2 regions of the Clostridium moutaii genome follow, and region 2 is predicted to be linked to the other one. Evidence: riboswitches for the same ligand, from Rfam matches in the RefSeq annotation. Region 2 holds a riboswitch; the other holds the start of a gene.
The links. A riboswitch is a leader RNA that binds a small molecule or an ion and turns the genes downstream of it on or off. The one in region 2 is predicted to bind glycine.
Positions count from the first base shown of each region.

Region 1: it holds a riboswitch for glycine, as region 2 does, so the genes downstream of both, AB8U03_RS12655 (ACT domain-containing protein) here and AB8U03_RS12085 (amino acid permease) in region 2, are expected to answer to the same signal.

Region 1 is NZ_JBGEWD010000012.1:66,222-70,623, forward strand. Features, by position in the region: gene AB8U03_RS12640 (response regulator transcription factor) at 1-458, opposite strand, end outside; gene ymfI (elongation factor P 5-aminopentanone reductase) at 615-1,358, opposite strand; gene tpx (thiol peroxidase) at 1,533-2,027, shown strand; glycine riboswitch at 2,203-2,292, shown strand; gene AB8U03_RS12655 (ACT domain-containing protein) at 2,440-2,709, shown strand; gene AB8U03_RS12660 (PFL family protein) at 2,727-4,085, shown strand; gene AB8U03_RS12665 (HD-GYP domain-containing protein) at 4,186-4,402, shown strand, end outside.
Region 2 is NZ_JBGEWD010000011.1:61,475-65,876, forward strand. Features, by position in the region: gene AB8U03_RS12065 (DUF2200 domain-containing protein) at 1-300, opposite strand, end outside; gene AB8U03_RS12070 (hypothetical protein) at 541-921, opposite strand; gene AB8U03_RS12075 (DUF6442 family protein) at 926-1,354, opposite strand; gene AB8U03_RS12080 (helix-turn-helix transcriptional regulator) at 1,351-1,554, opposite strand; partial or broken gene AB8U03_RS12085 (amino acid permease) at 1,706-1,894, opposite strand; glycine riboswitch at 2,014-2,101, opposite strand; gene AB8U03_RS12090 (tetratricopeptide repeat protein) at 2,333-3,250, shown strand; gene AB8U03_RS12095 (methyl-accepting chemotaxis protein) at 3,934-4,402, opposite strand, start outside.

The DNA.
Region 1 (4,402 bases), on a different contig from region 2:
TTCGTATTTTCAGCTTTAGCTTTGATAATTTGTTTTGTAATATATTGTTGAAAATTCAAATATATTATTTCACCTTGTTCACCTTTATCCTTACTGGACTTTATAAGATTATTTATTCTTTCAAGCAGCACTTTATTATCAAAAGGTTTTAATATGTATTCTGAAGTTCCCTCTTTTATACATTTTATAAATGCACTTCTGGTATTCATCTTTGTAAGTATCATTATGGGAATATTTAAATTTCTGGCCTTTATTTTTCTAAGCACTTCAAAGCCGTCCTCGTTACTAAGTCCCACTTCCAATATTATTAAACTTATTTCCTTTTTTTTATCATATAACTTGTTAAAAAAATCAAAAGAAGTTCCTGACTCATATACTTCAATTCCTATTTTTTCCAGTGTATCTTTTACCCTATATCTTATATAAGCCATATCGTCCAATATTATAACTTTACACATAATTATCATCCTATTTTATTAATAATATTTTAATTGCATTTCACCTATTCATTAAATTAAATCTTTCATATCATATTCTTTATTTATCGTTCAATTTAAAGCTTACTTTATAAAAATAATTGACCTATATAAAAATTGACAAGATCTATCACCCAATTATGACATTCCTCCATCTATAGTTATTACCTGTCCCGTTATATATGATGATGATTCTCCTGCCAGGAAGCACACTGCCTTTGCTATATCAACACCGCTTCCAAATCTTCCTGTAGGTATTTCCTCCAATAGACTTTCTTTATCTTCAATTTTTAAACAAGAATTCATTTGGGTATCTATTACCCCTGGCGCAACTGCATTTACTCTAATATTAGATGGTGCCATTTCTTTTCCAAGAGATTTAGTAAAAAGATTTATTGCTCCTTTAGTGGCAGAATAAATTGTTTCACAAGAAGCACCCACATTTCCCCACATAGATGAAATATTTATTATAGAACCACTTTTCCTTGGAATCATGTATTTTAATGCACAATGGGTACAGTTGAGCATTCCCTTCAAATTAACATCTATTATAGAATTCCATTCATCCTGCTGCATATCTACAAAAAGTCCTATATGACAAACTCCCGCATTATTTACCAGTACATCTATTTTACCCATCTTATCTATAGTATTTTTTATTATCCTTTCAGCATCACTGTATAAACTCACATCTCCCTGTAAAACCACTCCCAAAGATCCTGCTTGCTTAACCATCTCCAGAGTCTTATATGCTCCCTTTTCATCTTGCTTAAAATTTATTACTACACAGGCGCCGCACTTTGCCATATTTACAGCAGTACTCCTCCCTATTCCCCTTGATGCTCCAGTGATTACAGCTACCTTTCCTCCTAAATCTTCCATCTTAAAACTCCTACCTTCTAAAGAAAATTTGATTTTAACTGTTGTTTCAATTAATATTATACATTAAATTTACATATTAAATTTAAATTATAATTAATTTGCATATTTTGTACATTTGTGCTATTATAATAGATAATAATTATTAATTAGTATTTTTTGTTTGGAGGGATATATATGAAATTAAAATTTCAAGGAAAACCTGTAAAGGTTTCTGGCAATACTCTTAAAATAGGTGATACAGTACCTGACTTTGCTGTTATAAATAACGCAATGGATACCATTTCTTTAAAAGATACAAAGGGAGTTAGAATATTTTTAACAGTACCTTCTATAGATACACCTGTTTGTGATTTAGAAACCAGAACTTTCAATGAGAAAACATCGGAAATTCCCGGTGTGACTGTATATACAATATCCATGGATTTGCCTTTTGCTCAAAACCGATGGTGTGCTGCTAACGGAATAAAAAATGTAATTACAGCATCAGACTTTAAGGACAGATTATTTGGTAAAAACTTTGGCACATATATGGATGATTTGGGTCTTTTAGCTAGAGCTGCTTTTGTAGCGGACAGCACAAATAAAATTATTTATGTAGAATACGTTCCCGAAGTTACAAATCAACCGAATTTTGATGCCATACTAGCTGCTGCTAAAAAGGCAAAATAACATAATAAAACAGAAAGGTTGCTGAGCCCTTAAATAAGCTGAGTAACTTTTTTATTTTTTGCTGCAAAACTGTATTTGAATTAATCCATAAAACATGTTATAATCACCTTAACAATTTAATAGGCTGGATGAAGTTAACGGAATATGTTTATTTTATAGTTTATAAACCGTTGTCGGACAAGCCTCTGGAGAGACTCTTAAGGAGCGCCGAAGGGGAAAGCTAATTATAGCGAAACTCTCAGGTAAAAGGGACAGGGGACTTTATGTTTAATATAGTAGAGCTTAGTATTTACTATTTTAAAGTCTTGTTTACCAGAGATTAATTTTATTTTAATCTCTTTTTATTTTCTCCCATAAATGGTTATCTTCCAGTGAAAGCTTTCAACTAAATATTAAGGAGATGGATAGAACAATGAACGCATTTATAACAGTACTTGGAAAAGATAAGGTAGGTATTATTTACAAAATAACTTCCGTATTATTTAAAAATAATATAAATATTTTGGATATTAACCAAACTCTAATAGAAAATTATTTTACCATGATAATGCTTGTAGACTTAAGTAAAATGAAAACAGATTTTACAAGTATAAAAAATGCTCTTGAAAACAAAGCTAAAGAAATAGGTGTTGTAGTTAAAATTCAAAGGGAAGACATATTTACTTCTATGCAAGAAATTTAGACTGGGGTGTGAATGAAATGATAAATACTAAAAATATAATGGAAACAATAAATATGATAGACAAAGAAAACCTGGATATAAGGACTATTACCATGGGTATATCCCTTATGGACTGTATTGATAGTGACGGAGATAAAGCACGGATAAAAATCTATGATAAAATAACCAGGTATGCTGAAAATTTAGTTAAAACTGCAGAACAAATTGAAACAGAATATGGTATACCGATAATACACAAAAGAGTATCCGTATCCCCTATTTCCCTTGTAGCTCAAGCAACTTCAGATACAGACTATGTAGGATTTGCAAAAATCTTGGATAAAACCACCGAAACTCTCGGTATAGATTTCATTGGAGGTTTTTCAGCACTTGTACATAAAGGTTATTCCAAAGGTGATAAAATACTTATAGAATCTATACCGGAAGCACTGGCATCCACCAAAAAAGTATGCTCTTCAGTAAATGTGGCAACTACAAAAGCAGGAATAAACATGAATGCAGTAAAGGATATGGGAAAGATAGTAAAAAGAACTGCTTATCTCACTAGAAAAGATGACAGCATAGGATGTGCCAAACTTGTAATATTTTCAAATGCTGTTGAGGATAATCCCTTTATGGCAGGAGCATTTCACGGCATTGGAGAGGCCGATGCAATAATAAATGTAGGTGTTAGCGGTCCCGGTGTTGTAAAATCCGCATTGGAAGAGGTAAAGAGTGGAAGTTTTAATGCAGTAGCTGAAACTATAAAAAAGACTGCCTTTAAGATAACTAGAATGGGTCAATTGGTGGCCGGTGAAGCCTCTAGAAGATTAAATGTCCCCTTTGGTATAGTTGATCTATCTCTGGCCCCAACACCTGCTGTAGGAGATAGTGTTGCAAGAATTCTTGAAGAAATGGGACTGGAGAGCTGTGGATGTCCAGGTACAACAGCAGCTCTCGCCCTTTTAAACGATGCCGTTAAAAAAGGTGGTATAATGGCTGCCTCCCAAGTTGGAGGGCTTAGTGGTGCCTTTATACCTGTAAGTGAAGATGAAGGGATGATAAGCGCAGTAAATGCAGGTTCCCTTAATTTAGAAAAATTAGAAGCTATGACCTGTGTATGTTCTGTAGGACTTGACATGATAGGAATACCAGGTGACACACCTGAATCCACCATATCTGCCATAATTGCAGATGAAGCCGCCATTGGAATGATAAACAGTAAAACAACTGCTGTAAGATTAATTCCCGTTTACAATAAATCTGTAGGGGAAGAGGCCAATTTCGGAGGTCTTCTTGGCAGAGCCCCCATAATGCCTGTAAGTAAATTCTCCAGTGAAATTTTCATAAATAGGGGTGGAAGGATTCCCGCTCCAATTCACAGTTTTAAAAATTGATATTATTTTGCCTCAAACATATTTAGAATTATGAAAATATGACGATAAAATATTTAATTGCTATATATTTCTAAATTAATAATATATGAGGTGAGACAATATGTTATGGGAAAAAAGATCCCTACCAATTGATGAATTAAAACCTGGAATGATGTCCTCAGATGATATAGTTTTTGAGGATAAAATGTTATTAGCTAAAAATATTGTTATCACAGAATCCACTATAAATAATTTAAGACAAAACTATATTGTTGATAAGGTGAATGTTTATGTAAAAGGTGATTCTGATAGTCCTTTAATGTTACAATCAAATGCAA
Region 2 (4,402 bases):
TAATTTATCTAAATATCGGATTTGTCGCATTAATTCATCTTCTATTTCTTCCACCCTATATCCACAAATTACTCCTTTAATGAGTGAAGCATTCGGATCAATATGAGGTGCTTGTTTAAAGAACGTTTCCATATCCACTTCATTAATTATTTGTTGCTGTAATGAATGTTCATCATAACCGGTAAGCCAAAAAATTATTTCATTTACTTCTTTTTTTGTTCTTCCTTTTTTCTCTGCTTTTTGTATATAGAGCGGATAAATACTTGAAAAAGGCATTCTAAAAACTCGTGTTTTCTCCATTTTGAAATTCTCCTTTGCTTTTTATAAAAAATAATTGCCACATTTTATAAATAATAAATAGTTCCAAACTGTATCATAAATTACTATTTAACTGCAAATCATATATATATTTTTTACTTCACAATAATTTACCATTATTAATTAACTTATAAGTTAGTTATACTAATAATTTTTAGAAAACTGCTTTTAATAAATTTAATTTTAAAATAACTATTGCCTTCCAAATAAAATATGGCTTACTTACATTTCTTTATGATATTTGGAAAAGTACATCATATAGACCCCAAAAATGATCAAATATGCCGTAAATGCAAGTGAAATTATAAGTAAATCAGCCTTTAAAAAGCCATATATAATCACAAGAATACCAAATATTATTCCCATAACATCAAAAGCTTTTGCTTTGGATTTGTCTTCAATATTGAGATTTCGTTCATCCTTATGTCTTTTCCTAACAAAAAATTTATTATATATCCCGCTTATGACCAAATATACCGATGCAGATATTAAAATTGCAGATATAGTCTCCGGAGTATATCCTCCTACAAAAAACATACCCACCGATGAACTAATCAACAGTATAACTACTATTGCAATAAATACATAGTTAAAAGTTTTCATTTTCTCACATCTCCTTGTCATACTTAAAACGATAGTAAAGGCTATATCCTATGACAAACAGGTAGGCAAAAGCTAAAAGAAGAACAGCTGCAAAATCAACACCCATTAAAGCAAAAACAAGCATTAAAGCACCAAAAATAAATATCATCATATCATATCCCCTGGCCTTTGCTCTGTTCCCAATAGCAATATTACGTTCATCCTGCCTGTCAATTTCCATTTGCTTTTTAATATGAGGATAATCCTTTAAAGCCCTGAGGCTTATTATTCCTCCAGCACCATGTCCGAAAATGCCGCATCCCAATCCCATGCAGATATATGGCAGAGCCTTAAGCATTCCCCGTGGATCAACAACTGTTTTGACAAAATATGCTCCTATGCCCATCAACAGCAATCCAATTACAGTCATGATGTAATAAGTGCTTTTTTTCATTTTTCATCCTCCTCATAAATAAAAATTTCTTCAATATTCATATTAAAGTATTTTGCTATTTTAAAGGCCAATATTATTGACGGGTTATATCTGCCGTTTTCAAGGGAACCAATTGTCTGTCTTGACACTTCAAGAGCTGCCGCCAAATCTTCCTGGCTTAAGCCATGTTTCTTTCGTATTTCTTCCAGTCGGTTTTTCACATTTCGCTCCTTCTTATGGAAAGTGTGCTTTCCATATGTCAAGTATATCAGTTCTATTCAAAATGTCAAGTGTACTTTCCATAAAAAGCAGAAGCTGCCGATGTCAGTACAACAAAGTTTATGATACTTGCTGCTTTGGAAAACAATGATTCCCCAGGGCACGCATAATTAAAAAACAAATTATGCCTGTTATGGTATATGCAAATAAAATAGACGGCCCTGCCAGGTGAATGGATCTTCCTGATCCAAGAAACAATCCAGTACCAATTGCACCTCCTATTGCAAGTAATTGAACATGACGATTTTTTAATCCTCTTGATAGATTTTGATTTTGTGACATCTTTGTTGATTGATCCATTTTATCCCTCCATATAAATATTTTGCAATTGGAGATACAAATGGGAACAGATAAGATCTAAAATGAAGTAATTGATTATGTATTACTTTTATAAGATATGTTACCTTTTTCCTGTCCTTTTACCTGAGAGTTTCGTCCTGGGACTTTCTCCTTCGGTGCTCTTTTAAGAGTCTCTCCAAGGATTCATCTGAATTATTTTTTTACCGTTATATATTAATGTATATTCACTAAAAATGCAATATTTTTTTCATTTCTAATTGAAATAAAAATATTATCTTTCAAAATTATTGTACCAATAGCAAATTCCTGATCCTCGAAAAGGTATACAATGAAATTTCACAAAAGAAACCTTGAAATTAACTTCTATTGATGATAACTTAATCTATAGACACTAAAAATAAAAAAAGAAATGGTGTATTTATGAAAAATGATATGAAAATCAACAGATATCTGGAAAAAGCAGAAGAAGCTTTTGAACAAAACAACCTAATTAAATCACTTAATCTATACAATAAGGTTTATGAACTTTCAAAGGGTAAAGATGTAGATGCCATAATCAACCTGGCATTAATATATGACTTCTGGGGAAAATCAGAGAAAGTCAAGGAATATTATAAAGAAGCTTTAAGCATAGATGACTGTGAAGAAAGGGCTTATTATGGCCTGGCTGCAATATATGATGATGAGGGAAATTATGCAAAAGCTATAAAATTATATAAAAAAGCCATTTATATAAACCCCAGCTATCATAAAGCCTACTTTTTTCTGGCAAATGCCTATGACGTATCCGGTAAAAAAGATCTGGCAATATACACTTATAAAAGGCTGTTAAGCTTAAGTCCCCTGGATTTTTGGGCAAACTTAAACTTGGGTAGTATTTATGAAGAAAAAGATCAAAATGATCTTGCATATAAAAAATTTTCAAAGGCCCTTAAAATAAATCCTCATAATTATCTGGCCCTGTTCAATATGGGTGTAATCTGCTGTAAATTCAATATGGTAAAAAAAGCTGCTGGATTCTATGAAAGGGCTATTGAAAAAAACAAAAATTATGAATACAGCTACTTGAATTTAGCAGTAATCTATAAATATAAAGATACAGAAAGAGGTATAAAAATTTTATCCCGTGGAATTGACAACTGCAGTGAAGTCCATTTTCTGTATTATAACAGAAGCTGCTTTTACGCCTTAATAAATGAGAAAAACCAGGCCTGTGAGGATATAATCCAGGCTTTAAAATTATACCCCCAATTTTTAAAATATGTTCTGGAAGATGAAGAGCTTGAAAAAATAAGGCAATTGAATTCATTTAAGGAATTTATTCATAATTATATCTAAAAAGACTACATCAAGTCCATCTTCAACACCGCTTATATCTACAGTTTCCCTTATTGCATGTACAATTAATCCAATACAGACTCTTGGGGAAATTCTTCTTCAGGTACTTGTAAGCTATGGTGATGGATCAGAAAGTGCTGAACGCAAAGGTGTCAGTGGTTTTTAGAATAAAGAAGCTGAAACAAAATCCTTAATTCAGCTTAGGAAGAATCTAAAAATTGACGCTGCTTTTATTACATTTACTAATGATCCTGAATTGAATAATACTTTTGAGCTTTTTCCCCTTATAAAGACAAAATAAAATTAAGATAATAAATTTGAATGATGAAATCAATGTTAGAATAGCTTTGGCTGTACCTAAGGTAACAAATTTGTCTTCCAATGTATGGACTTTTAAAAAATATACTTTGGAGTGGTTTAGAAAATAATTATATATTATTTTACTTACTAAAATCTTCATAGATTTTATACCTGATTATGGTTGCATTGTATGAGTTCCGCAAACTAAAAAATGTATTTCTGGGCATCAGTTTGTCCCTACTAGATTAAGGATACTGAATTTATTTCAAGGGCAAAACATAATGACAATGGAAAAGATTATGATGGGTATATGGGAGTTAATAAGAAAATTATAATAGATAAGAGTAACTCCAACTCAAAGTAAAAGTCAGAGTTATCATCAATTACAGTTTAAATACGGAAATCATTTTCCTTAATTTCTCTGCACTTGCCTTTGACTGAGCTGCCTGTTTCATCACATTATCACTTAATTCAGCTACTTCTGAAGACATTTGTGCTATATTGGTGGTTCCCTGGGCACCTTCTTCTGATGCTGCAGATACTTCCCCCACAGATTTTACTATATCCGAAATAGATACAAGTAATTTCTCAGATATTATATTGAAATCATCCACAATTTTTTTTATTTCAAAAGAATCCTTGCTATATTGTTCCCCTGTATTAACTAGATTAGCATAATCAGGGACAACTTGTTTTTCGATAAACTTCATTATATCTTTGGAGCTATTTCTAAGTGCATCAACGGATTCAACTACATCTTTGGTGGTATTCTGAATTTGGATAGCCATATTTTGAGACGAATCAGCAAGCTTTCTGATTTCATCTGCCACAACGGAAAATCCTTTTCCAGCT